DNA from 2 places in the Granulosicoccus antarcticus IMCC3135 genome. Region 2 is predicted to be linked to the other one. Evidence: predicted binding sites of a transcription regulator. Region 2 holds the regulator's gene; the other holds the start of a gene.

Region 1 (9,194 bases), 580 kb from region 2:
CGGGGATATTGGTAATATCCTTGCCAGACAGGGTAAGCGAGCCACTCTTGAGCGCCTGTAGACCTGTCACACATTGCATTAAAGTTGTCTTGCCGACGCCGTTCCTGCCCATGATGACGGTGCAGGCACCGGGTCTGATGGTCAGGCTGAGGTCTTTTAGCGTATGCGAGGAGCCGTAAAACTGATTGAGTTTGTCGAGTGTCAGCATGAGGCATCCTCCGTTCCCAGGTAGACGCGCATGACGTCTGCGTTCGATTGAATGTCAGACATGCTGCCTTCGGCCAGCACGCTACCCTGATGCAAAACAGTGACGGGAGAGTTCAGGGCGCGGACAAAGTCCATGTCATGTTCGACCACCACGATGGCATGATCGCCAGCCAGACTGCTCAGCAGCTCAACCGTTCTGTCCATTTCCTGGTGAGTCATGCCAGCCGCCGGTTCATCAACCAGTAGCAATACGGGATTTTGCATGATGAGCATGCCGATCTCCAGCCACTGCTTCTGGCCATGCGACAAGCTACCTGCCTGGGCATGCAGTTGCTGGCGTAAATTGATGGTATCGGCCATGGCTTCAATACGATCCATGGTCTCGTTATCCAGCTTGGCACGGAAGGTTGCCCAGAGCTTGCGGGTGCCGGCCATGGAGAGTTCCAGATTATCGAAAACAGTGAGATTTTCGAAGACGGTCGGTTTCTGGAATTTTCTGCCAATTCCTGCCTGTGCGATTTCAGCTTCATCCATTCGTAGCAGGTTGATTTTCTGACCGAACCAGGCCGTTCCGGTATCAGGCCGGGTTTTACCGGTCACGATATCCATCAAGGTTGTTTTGCCTGCGCCATTGGGACCTATCAGGCAACGCAATTCACCGGTGTTGACGTAGAAGTTCAGATCCTTGATGGCCTGGAAGCCATCAAAATTGACAGAAATGTCTTCCAGGTAAAGAGCCGTTCCATGCGAAAGATCCAGATCCTCCACCTGCTTGGGAATCAGGAATTCGAAGACGCGATCTCGTCGGAAAGCCGCTTGAGGGTTCATTGCTGAATTGCTGCTCATGAGGCCGCCTGTGTTGATCGTTTGTAGCGTAGAAGCCCGGCAATTCCACGTGGCAGCAGGAGTGTCACCACGACGAACAGCAAGCCCAGGGCAAATAACCAGGCCTCAGGAAAGGCTCCGGTGAACCAGGTCTTGGCATAGTTGACACCCAAGGCACCCAGCACGGCCCCATAGAGGGTGCCGCGACCGCCGATAGCAACCCAGACCACCACTTCGATGGAATTCAACGGCGAGAACTCTCCGGGGTTGATGATGCCTACCTGAGGCACATACAAGGCTCCGGCTAAACCGGCAATCATGGCAGACAAGACGAACAGGGCCAGTTTGACGCGATCTACTCGATAGCCAATGAAGCGGGTACGATTCTCAGCATCACGAATGGCAACAGCCACCTTGCCCAGGCGCGAGCGCAGGATCATGTCGCACAACAAATAGGTCAGCAGTAGGGCGACGCCGGATGCGATGAAAAGACCGAGTCGGACATCGTTGGAGCGCAGGTCGAATCCCAGTAGTTCGCGAAAATCGGTCAAACCATTGTTGCCACCAAAGCCCATTTCGTTGCGGAAGAAGGCCAGCATCAATGCATAGGTCAGAGCCTGAGTGATGATAGACAAGTAGACACCATTGACCCGTGAGCGGAAGGCGAACCAGCCAAAAACATAGGCCAGCAGGCCTGGCACAAGCAGGATCATCAAGGCGGTGAAGGCAAAGTTGTCAAAGCCTGTCCAGTACCACGGTAGTTCTGTCCAGTTGAGAAATACCATGAAGTCGGGAAGGTCCGGATTGCCATAAACACCACGATCGCCAATCTGGCGCATCAGGTGCATGCCCATGACATAACCACCCAGTGCAAAGAAGGCTGCATGGCCCAGACTGAGGATGCCCAGGTATCCCCAGACCAGATCGACAGCGACTGCCAGAATCGCATAGGTCAAGTATTTGCCCAGCAACGTCACCATGTAGTTGCTGACATACAGGGCATGGCCTTCAGGTAGCTTGTTGCAAATCGAGACGCCGATGATCAGTGCGATCAGCGTCAGGATAAATACAAGGCTGCCACGTTGTCGCCCTGCGGATCTGGGGGCAGCTGTTTCTACGGCTTCTTCTTTCACAGCCTCTACGGTCTCTACGGTTTTAGTAGTCATTTCAACCTGCCTCCACAGCACGGCCGCGTTGTGGAAAGAGCCCTCTGGGGCGCTTTTGTATGAACATGATGAGAAAAATCAGCACCAGAATTTTCGCCAGTATGGCGCCGGCCCATGGCTCCATTATCTTGTTGGCTATACCCAGTGTCATGCCACTGATGAGTGTGCCCCACAGATTGCCTACACCGCCAAATACAACAACCATGAAGCTGTCGACGATATAGGCCTGACCCAGGTTGGGTCCCACATTGGTCAGTTGCGACAGCGCGACCCCGGCAATGCCGGCGATGCCGGCTCCCAGACCGAAGGTCAGTGAATCAATACGTGAGGAGCGCACGCCCATGGCTCTGGCCATGGATCGGTTCTGGCTTACCGCACGTACTTCCAGGCCAAAGCGTGTGTATCTGAGCAGTGATAACAGCAGGAAGAAAACCACTAAACAGAATGCAAGTATGTACAAACGGTTAGAAGTCAGACTGAAGACGCTGTTGATTTCAACGACACCGCTCATGAATTCGGGGTTAGCCACGGGTACGTTCTGGGAGGAGATAAAGGTTCGCACCAGTTGCTGCAGAATCAGGCTGATACCAAAAGTGGCAAGCAGTGTTTCCAGTGGGCGTCCATACAGAAAGCGGATAACGGTGCGTTCGATGAATATGCCGATTAATCCTGTGAATAGAAAAGCGACAGGAATTGAAAGCAGCAGGGAGACCCCCAGTGCGTTGGGCATGAGTTGCTGCATGGCCCAGGCACAGTAGGCACCCAGCATGATCAACTCTCCATGGGCCATGTTGATGACGCCCATGACCCCGAAGCTGATGGCAAGGCCAATGGCGGCCAGCACCAGAACCGAACCAAGGCTCAGTCCGAAGAAAACAGTTTCCAGTCTGGCAAAGAAGGTGACTTTCTCGGCTTGACGAATGACGACCTTTGCAGCGGCTTCCTGCACGGATGGCTCAACGTCGGTGGCGGCCATTTGCTGGACCAGAGAACGGCTGCTGCCGGAAAGGTCTGTCTTTAATGTCTCGAGAGCCTGAAGCCGTGTCGCCGGATTATCAGAGATTGCCTGTTTGCGTGCTTCCAGAGCATGCAGCGAGGCAAGTACCTTTTTGTCAGATTCGCTGCCGAGTAGCTCTGTCAGAGTCTCATCAGGCAGTTGTTCTGGTGTTTCCATCAGGGCGTCAATGGCTGCCAGACGCTGGACCGGGTTGTCAGATCGCAGGCCGAGGCTGGCAATCAGGCTACGCAGATGGCTCCTGATGCTATTGGTTACCTTCAGTCGTGACAGTTTGCGCTTGGTATCGCTGCCCAGATCCTTGCTGCGATCCAGCGACTGCATGGTGTATTTTCGTCCATCAAGGCTTGCCCAGACAATGGTATCGGTAGCCTTGTGAAGCATCAGATCTCCATTCAGGATGCCGTCGAGAACTTCTCGTGTGTCATTGCGCTCCAGCGCGGCGATGGCATCAAGGGCCTTGGTGCGATCCGCACCCTTGCCTTCGACAAATTGGGTGAAGGGCCCGTCAAGCTCGTCGATGCCACTCTTTACTTCGGCATTGGCTGCTGTGGCCAGTAGGGAGCACACCAGCGGTAAGAGTAATAATAAAGGTCGGAGCAGGCGAAATCGTGATTGTGGTGAAAGGGCCATAGTTGTAATGAATTTCCTTTCTGAGCCGTGAGTTGATAAGTCAGAAAAACACCGGATATCTGGCTGCATGCCAGAGGCGTCAGTTGAGGTCGCGTGAGGAAGTTTGGGGCTAATAGCCCTGCACCACAGGGTGCAGGGCGTCGTACACTTGCGTCGGCTTTAGCGCAGCTTAGAGATTCTGCCCAGAGCACACGTTGGTGGTCACGTTGTAATTTCCGCAGGACAAGGGTGCACGCCAGTCGGAGATAATGTCCTTGGAGCTATCCAGAAAGTCAGACCATGCGTCACCGGCTACCAGACCGGGTGTTTCCCAAACGACCTGAAACTGGCCGTCATCCTGGATTTCACCAATGAGAACGGGCTTGGTGATGTGGTGGTTAGGCATCATGGCCGAGTAGCCGCCGGACAAGTTAGGTACGGCAACACCGATGATTGCATCCTGCACAGCTGCGGACTCTGTTGTACCTGCTTTCTCTACCGCTTTTACCCACATGTTGAAGCCGATGTAGTGAGCTTCCATGGGGTCATTGGTTACGCGATCTTCGTTGCCGGTAAACTCGATCCAGCTGTCGATGAACTCATCATTGGCTTCACTATCGATACTCATGAAATAGTTCCATGCAGCCAGATGACCTACCAGAGGTGCTGTATCAAAACCTGAGAGTTCCTCTTCACCGACAGAGAAGGCGATAACCGGGATGTCTTCAGCAGAGATACCCTGATTGCCCAGCTCTTTGTAGAAAGGCACATTGGCATCGCCGTTGACAGTAGATACAACAGCGGTTTTCTTGCCTTCTGAACCGAAGCGTTTGATATCAGCAACGATGGACTGCCAGTCTGAATGGCCGAAAGGGGTGTAGTTGATCATGATGTCTTCATCAGCAACACCGTTGGCTTTCAGATAGGCCTCCAGAATCTTGTTGGTGGTTCGAGGGTAGACATAATCGGTACCTGCCAGTACCCAGCGCTCGACACCGATATCGTTTGTCAGGTAATCGACCGCAGGGATTGCCTGTTGGTTGGGAGCGGCGCCGGTGTAGAAGACGTTCTTCGAAGACTCTTCGCCTTCATACTGAACCGGGTAGAACATCAGGCTGTCGAGTTCTTCGATGACCGGCAATACTGATTTTCGTGACACTGAGGTCCAGCCGCCAAAAATGGCAGCGACACCATTCTTGTCAATCAACTCACGTGCCTTTTCTGCAAACAGAGGCCAGTCCGAGGCAGGATCGACAACAACGGCTTCCAGTTGTTTTCCCAGCAGGCCACCGTTGGCGTTCTGTTGCTCGATGAGCATCAGCATGGTGTCTTTGAGTGTGGTTTCCGAGATCGCCATGGTGCCGGACAGGGAATGAAGAATTCCGACCTTGATCGTGTCTTCCTGCGCCTGCAGCGACAGGCTCAAAGTAGTCAGACCGATTGCGGTCATGGCCAGAATTGATCGACGAGAGCTTCGTTTAAACAGCATGTGACATGTATCCCTGAATGGTTAGCAGATCCGTTGTTCTTTCATGAACAATCAGTACTGTTATTACAGGGACTGTGCCAATGGTAATTAGCTCATGTTTTCAATGGCTTGGGTTTTATGTAACCGGGTATTGCCGCAATGATGCAATTTAATGGTGCGTTATCGGCACCAGAATGGTGCCATATTTGCTGCGCATGTCACGGGCAGGCGTGTTGTTATTCCACCGTGACGCTCTTGGCCAGATTGCGCGGTTGGTCAATGTCTCGTTCGAGTAAGAGGGCGCAGTGATAGGCCAGTAATTGCAAGGCAATGCCTGCCACGATGGGCTGTAGCAGCGTGCTTACGGCCGGTAGTGTTATGAGCTGATCGCTGAGCTCGTGGATGCGTGGATGATTGGAATCGGTGAGGCTTATGATGGGTGCCCCGCGTGTTCTGATCTCCTCGAGCGAGGTCAGAGATTTGGTCAGCAACTCATCATCAGGTAGCAAAACGATGCACGGGGTTGTACTACTGATCAACGCCAGCGGCCCGTGTTTGAGTTCGGAGGCGGGGTAGGCCTCAGCATGTATATAGGAGATTTCCTTGAGTTTTTGCGCACCTTCCAGGGCTACCGGATAGGAGGCGGTGCGACCCAGAAAGAAAGCGCTGTGAGCCTTGATCAGTGTCGGTGCTATGGCTGCTATGGAGTCTTCCAGAGCCAGTGTCTCACCGACCTTGTCAGGTAGTTCCTGCAGAGCTGCCACCAGGGTGCTGCCACGTTGTGGTGAGACATCTCGTAGACGTCCGAGCATCAAGGCAAGAAGGGAGAATACAGTCAGCATGCTGGTATAGGCCTTGGTCGATGCTACGGAGACTTCAGGTCCTGCATGCATATAGATGCCACCATCTACCTCTCGTGCAATCGTGCTGCCCACACTATTGACAATGCCCAGTACGAAGCCTCCCTTGCGTCGTATCTCTCGCAATGCGGCTAATGTATCGAACGTCTCCCCCGACTGACTGGCCACGATGTACAAGGTCTCCGGCTCCACTACCGGGTTCCGGTAGCGGAACTCGGCAGCCGGTTCGGCACTGACCGGCAGACGCGCCAGTCCTTCGATCATATGAGCTCCGGCCATGCCTGCGTAGTAGGCAGAGCCACAGCCCAGAATCTTTATTCGACGGGTATTGAGCAGATCACGCGGGGCCAGGTTCAGGCCGCCAAGGTGAGCGGTGGAAAAACGCAAGTCCAGTCGGCCGCTGAGGGTACGTTGCACTACTTCAACCTGATCGCGTATTTCGCGGTGCAGGTAGTGGGCATAGCCGCCTTTGTCGTAATCGGCCAGAGCTCCTGAGAGCTGAGTTGAGGACTTCTGACTGGGACGGGCATCCATGGTGGTGACGTGAAAACCCCTGGGGCTCAGTTCTGCCACTTCACCGTCATCCAGGTGCACGATCTCCTGTGTATGTCTGGCCAGCGCAGACATGTCGGAGGCGGCCAGCATCTCGTTTTCGCCGATGCCCAGAATGACCGGGCTACCCAGACGGGCCACAACGATCGTGTCTGGCGCATTGCGATCGATAGCAGCCAGTCCGTAGGTACCCTGTACCTTGGGGAGTACGGTGCGCATGGCATCAATAAGCGAGCCGTCGTATGCGGCCAGCAAGTGGGCCAGCACCTCGCTATCGGTCTCCGAGCTGAACGTGACACCTTGAGCAATCAGTTGTGCACGCAGAGAGTCCGCATTTTCGATGATGCCGTTGTGAGCGACAGCAATTCTCAGATCGGTATCGGTATGAGGGTGGGCATTCGCATCGGTCGGAGCGCCGTGTGTCGCCCAGCGAGTATGACCGATGCCGCAATGGCCCGGCGTGGTCTCGGGCAAGCCTTGTTCCAGCATCGATATCTTGCCAGCAGCCTTCCAGCAGCGAATCCGTTTGCGATGGACCAGCGCAATGCCGGCAGAGTCATAGCCGCGATATTCCAGACGGTGAAGGCCGTCTATGAGAATGGAGCTGGCCTCCTTGCTACCGGTATAAGCGATGATTCCGCACATGAGTGTCTAGATGCCGTTGGAAATTGATGGGTCAGAAGGTCGTTAGCCAGTTCAGCCGTAGATAGTGCGGCGGATCTGGCGTTCCGTGAGTGGTTCAACCTTGAACCGGTGGTGTTCCAGCTCTTCGCTGATCTGTTTGTAAATGGCAGCGTTCGCCAGTCCCGACTTCTGCAGCTCATGATGTCTGCGCTGGATGAAGCTGGCGCTGGATTCGTCATAGAAGGCCAGAATTTCATCGATCAGACGGACTGCATCGAATGAGTTCAGACTACTGTGTCGGCACAGATGTTCGACCAGTTCGGTTGGAGCCTTGGAAGTGAGCATAGAGCGCATTGTGCGTAATGCGAGGGAGTAAGTCAGGAATTATGCCCGATCCCGGGTAGAAAGCAGCGAAGGGGGCTTCGATGAGAGATCTTTTTTCCGATTCGGTTGAAATTTGTCCAGGTATGGTCTTGTTGCGTGACTTCGCCGACTCGGCTGCTTTGCAGGGTGAGCTCGAGTCGGTTCTGATGGCGGCGCCGTTGCGCCGCATGCAGACATCAAGAGGCTCGTATATGTCTGTGCAGACCAGCAATTGCGGCCAGTTTGGCTGGTTGTCTGACCGGCAAGGGTACCGCTACAGCGACATTGATCCGCTGACAGGAGAGCCGTGGCCGGTGATGCCTGTAATTTTTCGCCAGCTGGCAGAAACGGCTGCGGAGTTGGCCGGATTTCCAGGCTTTCGACCGGATGCCTGCCTGATCAATTACTATCAGCCCGGCACACAAATGGGGGCTCACCAGGATAGGGATGAGTCAGATTGTGATGCACCTATCGTTTCAGTATCTTTAGGGATTAATGCACGCTTTTTCGTGCTCGGATCAGAGCGACGGGGGAGCTCAATCCCAGTAAACTTGAGCGACGGTGACGTACTGGTATTTGGTGGTCCGGCACGTCTGTTTTTTCACGGGGTGCGCAAACTCAAGTTTTCCGAGCATCCACGTTTTGGCCCGGTGCGCTGGAATCTGACGTTTCGCAAGGCGCTATGACATGGAGGGGTAGGGTTTTGAAATACAGTTATTGCAAGAGGCATAGGACAGTGACTCCAGGTGGCGTGTTGTTGGTCGTGTTGGCAATGGTGGGAATGTCCGCCGCGAACGCCGCTAACCTGGTCGTGACAAAGTCCCTCATGCTGGCGCCGGGCGAGCATTTGCAGCAGCCGATGGCGGCGGTGACCGATCAGGGTGTGCGGGTCCAGGTCTCCCTGGGCGATGCGCCGGCGGGCGCGCGTCTGGTTGTGGACGATGCAGGGCAGTTATTCGTGGACTGGCGAGCAGGGCCCGATCTCGCTCTGGAAACCCGAATCGAAATATTGCTCTCCAATGTCGACACCGGCCAGATGCTGGAGAGTCGTGATCTGTTGATTCAACGCGCTATGAAAACAGGGCGGGCAGTAGCGCCCCCTGAGCTCTTGCAGGAATCCTGGCAGAAGTCCTTGCTTGAGCCGAAGGAGGACTATCTGCCCTCGGGTTGGGCTGTGGACTCTGCTGCTGAACCCATGCTGATTGAGCTGCCTAACCAGGTTGTCAGCGCCGGTGTTGTTGTCAGTCTGCATGTGGATGCAATCCTGCCCGGTGGTCTGATTCCCGTGTTGCAGGTAGACAGGCTGCCATACACTGCCAGCTTCGAGGCCAATGGCGACGGCAGTCGTACATTTTACTGGGACACGGACAATGATGATGAGGGGGAGCATGTTTTCCGCTTTACGGCCATCAACCCGGGCGACACACTCCAGCGCGCCTCGCGAGAGGTCATGATTGTCGTGGGTGACCCGACCAGAAAAACGATCAGGCCGATCAAGCAAT
Region 2 (9,194 bases):
CAGTTTCTCGATAATGCCATTGACCCTTATCAGACGCTGCGAGATTTCTGGGTCCAGCAACATCGTTCAGCAACCTGGGAAGGCACGCGCGAAGTACGTATCGGCAGCGCATATGACAACGATGATTTCGACGATCTGGATCAATTGGACGAACTCGATGAGCTGGATGAACTGGACCGGCTCGATGCTCCGGGCGGTAGCGATGAGCTGGACGAACTTGACGAGCTGGATCGACTCGATGCACTGGACAATGCCACCAAGCCGGACGAACTGGACGAACTGGATCGACTCGATGCACTGGACAATGCCACCAAACCAGACGAGCTTGATGAGCTGGACCGACTGGATGCGCTGGATAAACAGAGCCAGCCCGATGAACTGGATGCCGTAGACTAGAAGAGTCATATTGCGCCCCCGATAACTCAGACTAGCCGATGCCCACCAACCCTGATTCCCTACTCAGCCTCGGCCGCTCCGTCATCCGTGTCGAAGCGGCGGCTATTGCACAACTAGAATCACGAATCGACCAGAATTTTGTGCGTGCCTGCGAATTACTGATCGCCTGCAAAGGACGAATCGTGGTCTGCGGCATTGGCAAGTCAGGGCATATAGGTGCCAAGCTGGCAGCCACTCTGGCCAGCACAGGCAGTCCGGCATTTTTCGTTCATGCAGCAGAAGCCAGTCATGGCGATCTGGGCATGTTTCGCAGTGATGATGTTGTCATTGCCATCTCCTATTCAGGAGGCTCATCAGAATTATTGATACTGACACCGGGTATCAGACGCATGGGTATTCCCCTGATCAGTCTCTGTGGAGAACCTGATTCACCGCTGGCACAGGCTTCAGATATTGTCCTGAATACGCACGTGGAGCGCGAAGCTTGCCCCTTGGGCCTGACACCCACCGCCAGCACCACAGCCTCACTGGCTTTCGGTGACGCTCTGGCCATCGCACTACTCGGTGCACGCGGATTTACCGAGGAAGACTTTGCACGCTCACACCCCGGCGGACGACTGGGACGTCGCTTGTTGATTCAGGTAGCCGACGTGATGACACAAGGCGCAGCCTGCCCGCGCAGTCTTGATACAGCCTCATTGCGGGATGCTGTGGCAGAAATCACATCAAAGGGGCTGGGAATGGTGGCTTTGACCAATGATAACGATGAGCTCACGGGGGTTTTTACCGATGGAGATTTGCGTCGCACTTTTGATCGGGATGTCGATATCCGCAACCTGACTGTCAGCTCCATCATGACCCACAATCCGGCCACCATCACCCGCGAAGAAATGGCTTTCAATGCGGTGACACGCATGCAGGAACTACGCATCACATCATTACCCGTGGTTACCGACAACAAGCTTGAAGGTGTCGTGACCATGCACGCCCTACTGGCTGCCGGGGTCGTCTGAATCACACATGTTCTCCACTCTGCTTTCACGTTACTGGCTGCTGATCCCAATATTGATACTGGTCGTCGTGGTTGTCGATCTTATCGAGGAAGCGCCCGAAATCTTCAATGTCGAAGAAACCATCAACATGCGCGAGACCCGCTCGGACTACTACATGGCCGACTTTCGCTCGCGCAAATATGACAAACAGGGACAGATCGAATATACGATTCGGGGTGAGACACTGGCGCACTACCCGGATAATGATCGATCCGAAATAACGGCGCCGCGAGTCGAGCTGAATCGTGAAGGTGCTCAGTGGCAGATTCAATCCGATAGCGGCACTTTTGACACCTCCCCAGACCTGTTCACCCTGCACGGCGATGTTATTGTCAAACGATCTGCAGCGGACTACGACCCGATCACCATACGTACCAGCACCTTGACGGTAGCCACCGAGTCCAATGAGGTCAGCACCGATGCCGTCATCGAAATCAGTGCGCCGGCCTGGCGTCTGCAGGCGACGGGCCTGAAATCAGCCATTGATCAAGGTAAGCTCTCCCTGCTTTCCGAAGTCACCGGACGCTACGAGGTACCTGGCCCGTGAAACCTGAACATGAAAACCAAAAACAGACTTCCTCGCAATCAAGGTCATCTTTCATGAGCAGGCTGCTCCTGAGCACGCTGCTATGCATCTACGCAGCGCTACTCAATCCGGCTCTGGCACGCGAAAATGATCTTGCCCAGCCAATCGAAGTACAGGCAGACAAGTCTGAATTCGACGAAGTGGCCGGCACCCAGACTCTCACTGGAAATGTCGAAATTACTCAGGGAAGCATGCGTATAACCGCTGACCACATTGCCATTTTATTGAAAAACAATGCCTTGAGCACGATTACCGGCAACGGCTCACCCATCCGCTTCGAACAAGAGAACGAGGCCGGCGAACTGATGAGTGGCCAGGCAGAGCGTATTTCCTACGATGCTCTGGCAGGTGTACTGACACTCGAAGGCAGTGCAACCTTGAGCCAGCCGAAACAGGAACTGGTCAGCGAACGCATCACCTTTAACGCCAGAACACAGAAGGTCAGCGCAGAGGGTGGCCCCAAATCGGGCCGCGTCAGCATTCAGATTCAGCCACCCACGAGCGCTGACGAGTGACACTTCCAACTGACATGACAGAGACGCCGGTGCGACGCACACTGGCTGCCAATGAGCTCTTCAAAGCCTACAAGAAGCGCCGCATCCTTGAAGGGGTGTCCCTGTCGGTCAACAGTGGCGACGTTGTCGGCCTGCTCGGCCCCAATGGTGCCGGCAAGACCACCTGCTTCTACATGGTTGTGGGACTGGTCAAACCGGACCAGGGAAGCATTATTCTGGATGGTGAGGACATCACCGAATTTCCGATGCACGCCAGAGCCCGCAAGGGTGTGGGTTATCTGCCACAGGAAGCTTCGGTTTTCCGCCAACTGACCGTCAGTCAGAACATCCTGGCAATACTTGAAACCCGCAAGGAGCTCAACCGGGAAGATCGGCAGGATCGCCTTGAAGCACTGCTCGAAGAACTGCAGATCTCACACATCAGGGACAGCCTGGGAATCAGCCTGTCTGGCGGCGAACGACGTCGCGTGGAAATAGCCCGGGCACTTTCAGCCGATCCCGGATTCATATTGCTGGACGAACCCTTTGCCGGTGTCGACCCCATCTCGATTCTCGACATTCAACGCATTATTACGCACCTCAAGGAGCGCAACATCGGCGTACTTATTACCGATCATAATGTCCGCGAAACTCTGGGTATCTGTGACCGCGCCTATATCCTGAGCCACGGCAAGCTGATTGCCGAAGGCAGTCCGGCGGATGTTCTCGCCAATGAAGAAGTACGTACCGTCTATCTGGGTGACAACTTCAAAATCTGATAACGCTGTTGAACCTGCTGGTGGTAATAACCAATGCAGCCCTCAAAAATCAGGCAACAGTTGCCTGATGTAACCGCCGATATCCAGCTGTAATTGTGATTGAATTTACTGTGAAAATAATTATTTCCAGTTTGTAACTAAAGTTTTTAACGCAATGGTCGAATGCGGCGGGATTATTGCGTCTATCCAAGGCTCGGTGGCAGTTTTATATCTGTCAAAGACCGCAATCAACCGGACACCCACGATGAAACAGTCACTGCAAATCAAGATGGGCCAGTCGTTGGCCATGACGCCACAACTGCAGCAGGCAATCAAGCTCCTGCAATTGTCGACACTTGAACTGCAGACTGAAATTCAGACCGCTCTCGACAGCAATCCCATGCTCGAGATGCAAGATGACGAAGGCGCTGAGCCCCGCGAGGCCGACCTGGCCAACGAATCACGCGAAACGCGCGAAGCCAATCGAGAAGCTGAAACGGCGGCGGCCGAGCAGAAGCAATCAGCCACAGAGGTTGAACTGGCAGGTGAAAGCTCACAGGGCCAGGACGACACCATCATGCCCGAAGACCTGCCCGTTGATAGTGTCTGGGATGATGTTTATGACTCAGCCTCCCCCTCCAGCACAGGCACCTCTGGCAGCGACGGTGAATCGCGCGACTTCACCGAATTCCACAATGCCGGAATTGCCAGCATTCAGGACCACCTCAACGAACAGATCCGCTTCGCCCCACTATCCGAAAGAGATCAGGAAATTGCCGAGACCATTATCGATGCTATCGATAATAACGGTTACCTGATAGACGATGTCGACATCCTGATTGACGGTTTGAACCGCGACATCATTGATGAAGACCTGATGTTCATCGCAGATGAGTTTGAAACCGTGTTGCATCTTGTGCAGCACCTGGACCCACCCGGTTGCGGTGCTCGTGATGCCAGTGAGTGCATGACCATCCAACTGATGCAACTGCCTGAATCCATTATCAGAACCAATGCTCTGGGCATTGTCAAAGACCATCTGGAGCTATTGGCAGCACACGATTTTGCACGCCTGCGCCGCCTGTTCAAGGTAAACGAGGAGCAACTGCAAGAGGCCATCGCCCTGATTCGCAGCCTCAACCCTCGCCCCGGCCGGCAGCTGGTCAATGATCACGATCAATATATCGTGCCTGATGTTTTCGTCAAGAAAGTCAAAGGCGTCTGGCGTGTTGAACTAAATCCTGACATTGCCCCCAAACTGGGTATCAACGCCCTCTATGCCGGTATGGTCAAACGTGCTGATAAAAGTGACGATAACAACTTCATGCGGAACCATCTGCAGGAAGCGCGCTGGTTCATCAAGAGCCTGCAAAGCCGCAACGAGACGCTGATTCGTGTGGCCACCGCTATCGTCGAGCGTCAGCGCAGCTTTCTGGAATACGGCGACGAGGCCATGAAACCGCTGGTCTTGCGCGATATTGCCGAACAACTGAGCCTGCACGAGTCCACCATCTCACGCGTTACCACCCACAAATACATTCATACACCACGCGGTATTTTTGAATTCAAGTATTTTTTCTCAAGTCACGTCTCCACCGCCAACGGCGGCGAATGCTCGGCAACCGCCATACGCGCCATGATCAAGAAGTTCATCGCCGCGGAGGACGCTACGAAACCGTTATCTGACAGTAAGATTGCCAGTACGTTAGTCGCAGAGGGAATACAGGTTGCGCGTCGCACCGTTGCCAAGTATCGTGAATCCATGGCAATTCCGCCATCAAATGAGCGTAAACGTTTGAACTGAAAGATTTTATGACTCTACAGCACCCTTTGCCAAAAAGCCTTTCAAACACCACTCCGAAGCAAGTCGACCCGGGGTTAAGTGGGGCATTGGGGTTGCCGACATCTGTCTATATGTTCGTATGGGGCCGGCAACGGTCCTGACATTCCGCGAGGTCCTTGCGGACTCTCGCATTCCAAAGTTGAACCCTTTGTTGAACACCAGGAGATGCCCATGAACTTAACCGTAACCGGTCACCACGTTGATGTCACCAGCTCGATGCGCAACTATGTGAATGACAAGATGGAACGCCTCCAGCGCCACTCTGACAACCTCTTCGGGGTCCACGTGATTCTTACCGTGGAGAAGAGCCGACAGAAAGCTGAGGCCACCATCAAGGTTTCTGGCACCCAGCTGTACGCAGATACCACCGAGCCGGATATGTACGCAGCTATTGATCTGTTGACGGACAAACTGGACAGACAGCTGATTCGGCACAAGGAAAAAATGAAGACTCACCGACGCACGGGTGACACCGCAATCCCTGAATAATCCATCCGACGCTTTTAATCCGATCTGCGAGAGCGCACAATAGCGCTTTCGCAATCACTCAAAGCTCCTGTAACAGTGCAAACTGCAGGATCTCTGAGACAAAAAGTGTGGCCAAACTTTTACACCATGGATTTATCCGATCTGCTCGAACCCGAGCGTATACGTTGTCAGTGCGAGATCCAGAGCAAAAAGCGCACTTTGCAGACACTGGCAGAGCTGTTGGGCGAATCACTCAGAGCAAAGAGCGCGAGTGATGCCGAAGCCCTAGCCGACAACGACACCAACGAAAGCAAATCTGGCACCCGCAAGGTCAGGTTGTCACGCAAACAAAGCAGCAAAAACGAGGGTGAACCAGAAACCCTCAGTGACATGCAGATACTCGACGCACTGATCAGCCGCGAACGGCTTGGCAGTACCGGTCTGGGCCACGGCGTTGCCCTCCCCCACAGCCGACTCAGCAATATTCAGGAACCTATAGCCGCGCTTGTGACCCTCAACCAGGGCGTTGACTATGAGTCCGCTGATGGTCAGCCTGTCGATCTGGTACTGGGCCTGCTGGTCCCTGAACACTGCAACGATGAACACTTGAAGATTCTGGCTCAACTGGCGCGCCGCTTCAGCGATGAGGCACTACGCACCTCTCTGCGCGGGTTTGTCGAGCCAAATAACCTCTACGCACACCTGGCCTCTCTGCCACCTACAACAGACTGATGTCATCACGACAACTGACCGTTGGTGAAGCGGTACAGGCACTTGGCAAGGATCTGGATCTGAGCTGGGCGGCCGGTCACGATGCAAGCTCGCGCATGCTGACACGCGACCTGGCCCCCGGAGAACGTCCGCGACTGCTCGGGCCGCTGAATTTCAACAGTCCCAACCGAATCCAGCTTCTGGGCGCGGCTGAAGTGCGGCTGTTCAACGAAACCTCGGTGCTGGATACCTCACGCTTCGAGTATTCCTTGCCCAATACCTGCGACATGATCGTGATTTCCGATTCTCTGCCTGCGCCGCCGAGCATCATTGAGCTGGCTGAGCGCGAACGCATCGCCTTGATACGCTCGACAGCGGATTACAGTCAATTACACAGCCGCATGCGGTTTTTGCTGACGCAACTGCTGGCTGAGCGCGAAATCATTCATGGCGTGATGATGGACGTTCATGGCACCGGGGTCCTTATCACCGGAAATGCCAGCGTCGGCAAAAGTGAACTGGCTCTGGAGCTCATCAGCCGTGGCCATATACTGGTCGCCGACGATGCCCCTGAATTCACCCGTATAGCACCCGGCACTCTGGAATGCCAATGTCCGCCACTGCTGCAGGATTTTCTGGAAGTGCGCGGTCTTGGCGTCCTCAACATTGCCCTGATGTACGGTGATGCACACACTCGGGCCCGGAAGATCCTGCGATGCATCGTGCATCTGCAACCGGTCAGTGGCGAGGATTTCAACAAGGATCTGGCGGCCATCGCCGGAGATCGCATTGGAGAACCGACCGGAACTCGTCTGGTACTGGGCGTCAAGGTCCCCAAACGCACTATTCCAGTGGCACCGGGACGTAACATGGCGGTCCTGGTCGAAGCTGCGATCCGAGATCAGATTCTGCGTGCAGGCGGTTATAGTGCATCCAGAGACTTGGTCAGCAAGCAGGAGCGGGCACTCGCCCTGGCCTCCCGGCAATACAGACTGCGCCCCAGCGCACCACTTCCCCCAAAATCAGGTACCGACGTTACCTCTGACAAGGAGACACCTCAATGACGCGTCTGACGATAGTCACAGGCCTGTCGGGCTCAGGAAAAAGCGTCGCACTCCATACTCTGGAGGATGAAGGTTTTTTCTGTATCGACAATCTACCGTCCTTTTTACTGACCGAATTCATCGACAAGCTGCTGGCCAGTGGCTCTGAGCTTTACTCCAAACTGGCTATTGGCGTCGACATGCGCAGTGAGCGCGCATCAGCCGACAACCTGCTGAAGCTGCTCAAGGAGCTGCGTGCCAGGCAAGATGCCGAAGTTGAAGTCCTGTTTCTGGATACCGATCGCACTCGTCTGGTCACCCGTTTTTCTGAAACTCGCCGCAAGCACCCACTGAGCAGTCAGGATTTACCACTGATCAGCGCGATTGACGAAGAGGCACGCCTGCTGGAACCGGTCAAGGACGATGCTGAGCTCGTCATCGACACCTCAGCTCTGAATTTGCATGAGCTGCGCAATCTCATCCGCACCTATATATTGGGCAAGACCCAAGTCGGCCTGGCCCTGACTTTCCAATCCTTCGGGTTCAAACATGGCACGCCAGCCAGCACCGACTTCATGTTTGATGTGCGTTGCCTGCCCAATCCTCACTGGGAACCGGACTTGCGCCGTTTCACTGGCCGTGAGAAACCCATCATCAAGTTTCTTCAGGAACAACCAGATGTAGAGGATATGTTCACTGAAATTCGCAACTATCTGCAACGCTGGTTGCCACTGTTTGAAGCAGAAAACCGTGCCTATCTGACCGTTTCGGTCGGATGTACCGGTGGTCGCCACCGCTCGGTCTATCTGGTTGATCGACTGGCCGATCATTTTGCACAGGAACGCAACAACGTCTCCAGACGGCACCGGGAATTATGATTCAGCAAGAACTCGAGATCGTCAACAAACTGGGCCTGCATGCGCGAGCGGCAGCCAAGCTGGTCAAACTATCATCATCTTTCTCTGCCAGCATAGACATCGAAAAAGAAGGCCAGCGCGTCAATAGCAAAAGCATCATGGGCGTCATGATGCTGGCCGCCAGTTTTGGCTCTAATGTAACCGTCTCCGCCGACGGCGACGATGAACAGGAGGCATTGGCGGCTGTCGTCGATTTGATCAATCGTCGCTTTGACGAAGAGGAGTAGCCCATGAGTCTGATGTTCAACGGCATTGGCGTCTCCCGTGGCACTGCCATCGGACAAGCTTATCTGCTGCGTCGAAATCAGATTGATGTAGCGTCCCGCACCCTGCAGAAAGATACCATTCCGGCGGAAGTGCGACGATTCAAACGCGCCGTCAAGATGGCACGCGCACAGTTGCTGACAGCTCGCGACAATATTCCCAAGGATGCTCCCAGCGACGTCAGCTCGTTTCTGGAGACACATATACTCATGCTGGACGACGCGGTGTTGTCGCAGCGCCCCGTCGAGATCATCAAGACGGAAATGATCAACGCCGAAGCGGCATTGCAGCAACAACGCGAAGAGCTCATCAAAGTGTTTGGCTCAATGGATGACAGCTACCTGGCGACTCGTATCGATGATGTCAACCATGTCATCGACTCTGTTCTGCGTGCCCTGGATGGCGGCACCGAACACGTTCTGGGCTCCGAGCAGTGGAAAGGCCAGATCATCGTCGCTGATGACCTGACGCCTGCCGACACTGTGACGATGCAGCATCATGGCGTTGCCGGCTTTGTCACTGAAACCGGAGGGCAACTGTCTCATACCGCCATTCTTGCCCGTAGTCTTGGCATTCCGGCGATTGTTGGCGTACCCAACATCCGCCGCTATATCAAGACCGGCGAGGTAATAACTCTGGATGGGCGCCTGGGCATGGTACTG

Evidence for each region. The regulator sigma-54, encoded in region 2, starts transcription at its own class of promoters, with help from an activator protein. The targets are predictions, from matches to a motif close to TGGCANGNTNCNTGCTT.
Region 1: a site for sigma-54 is predicted at 5,378-5,394, ahead of urtA (urea ABC transporter substrate-binding protein). Genes of this name have one in related genera too.

The regions. Positions count from the first base shown of each region.
Region 1 covers NZ_CP018632.1:6,121,692-6,130,885, reverse strand. The annotation lists gene urtE (urea ABC transporter ATP-binding subunit UrtE) at 1-208, opposite strand, end outside; gene urtD (urea ABC transporter ATP-binding protein UrtD) at 202-1,053, opposite strand; gene urtC (urea ABC transporter permease subunit UrtC) at 1,050-2,198, opposite strand; gene urtB (urea ABC transporter permease subunit UrtB) at 2,200-3,783, opposite strand; gene urtA (urea ABC transporter substrate-binding protein) at 4,016-5,314, opposite strand; gene glmS (glutamine--fructose-6-phosphate transaminase (isomerizing)) at 5,530-7,350, opposite strand; gene IMCC3135_RS26535 (hypothetical protein) at 7,402-7,674, opposite strand; gene IMCC3135_RS26530 (alpha-ketoglutarate-dependent dioxygenase AlkB) at 7,755-8,378, shown strand; gene IMCC3135_RS26525 (hypothetical protein) at 8,429-9,194, shown strand, end outside.
Region 2 covers NZ_CP018632.1:6,700,566-6,709,759, forward strand. The annotation lists gene IMCC3135_RS29000 (MlaA family lipoprotein) at 1-396, shown strand, start outside; gene IMCC3135_RS29005 (KpsF/GutQ family sugar-phosphate isomerase) at 435-1,409, shown strand; gene lptC (LPS export ABC transporter periplasmic protein LptC) at 1,417-1,995, shown strand; gene lptA (lipopolysaccharide transport periplasmic protein LptA) at 2,049-2,549, shown strand; gene lptB (LPS export ABC transporter ATP-binding protein) at 2,564-3,307, shown strand; gene IMCC3135_RS29025 (RNA polymerase factor sigma-54) at 3,552-5,090, shown strand; gene hpf (ribosome hibernation-promoting factor, HPF/YfiA family) at 5,301-5,618, shown strand; gene IMCC3135_RS29035 (PTS sugar transporter subunit IIA) at 5,745-6,329, shown strand; gene hprK (HPr(Ser) kinase/phosphatase) at 6,329-7,372, shown strand; gene rapZ (RNase adapter RapZ) at 7,369-8,229, shown strand; gene IMCC3135_RS29050 (HPr family phosphocarrier protein) at 8,226-8,495, shown strand; gene ptsP (phosphoenolpyruvate--protein phosphotransferase) at 8,499-9,194, shown strand, end outside.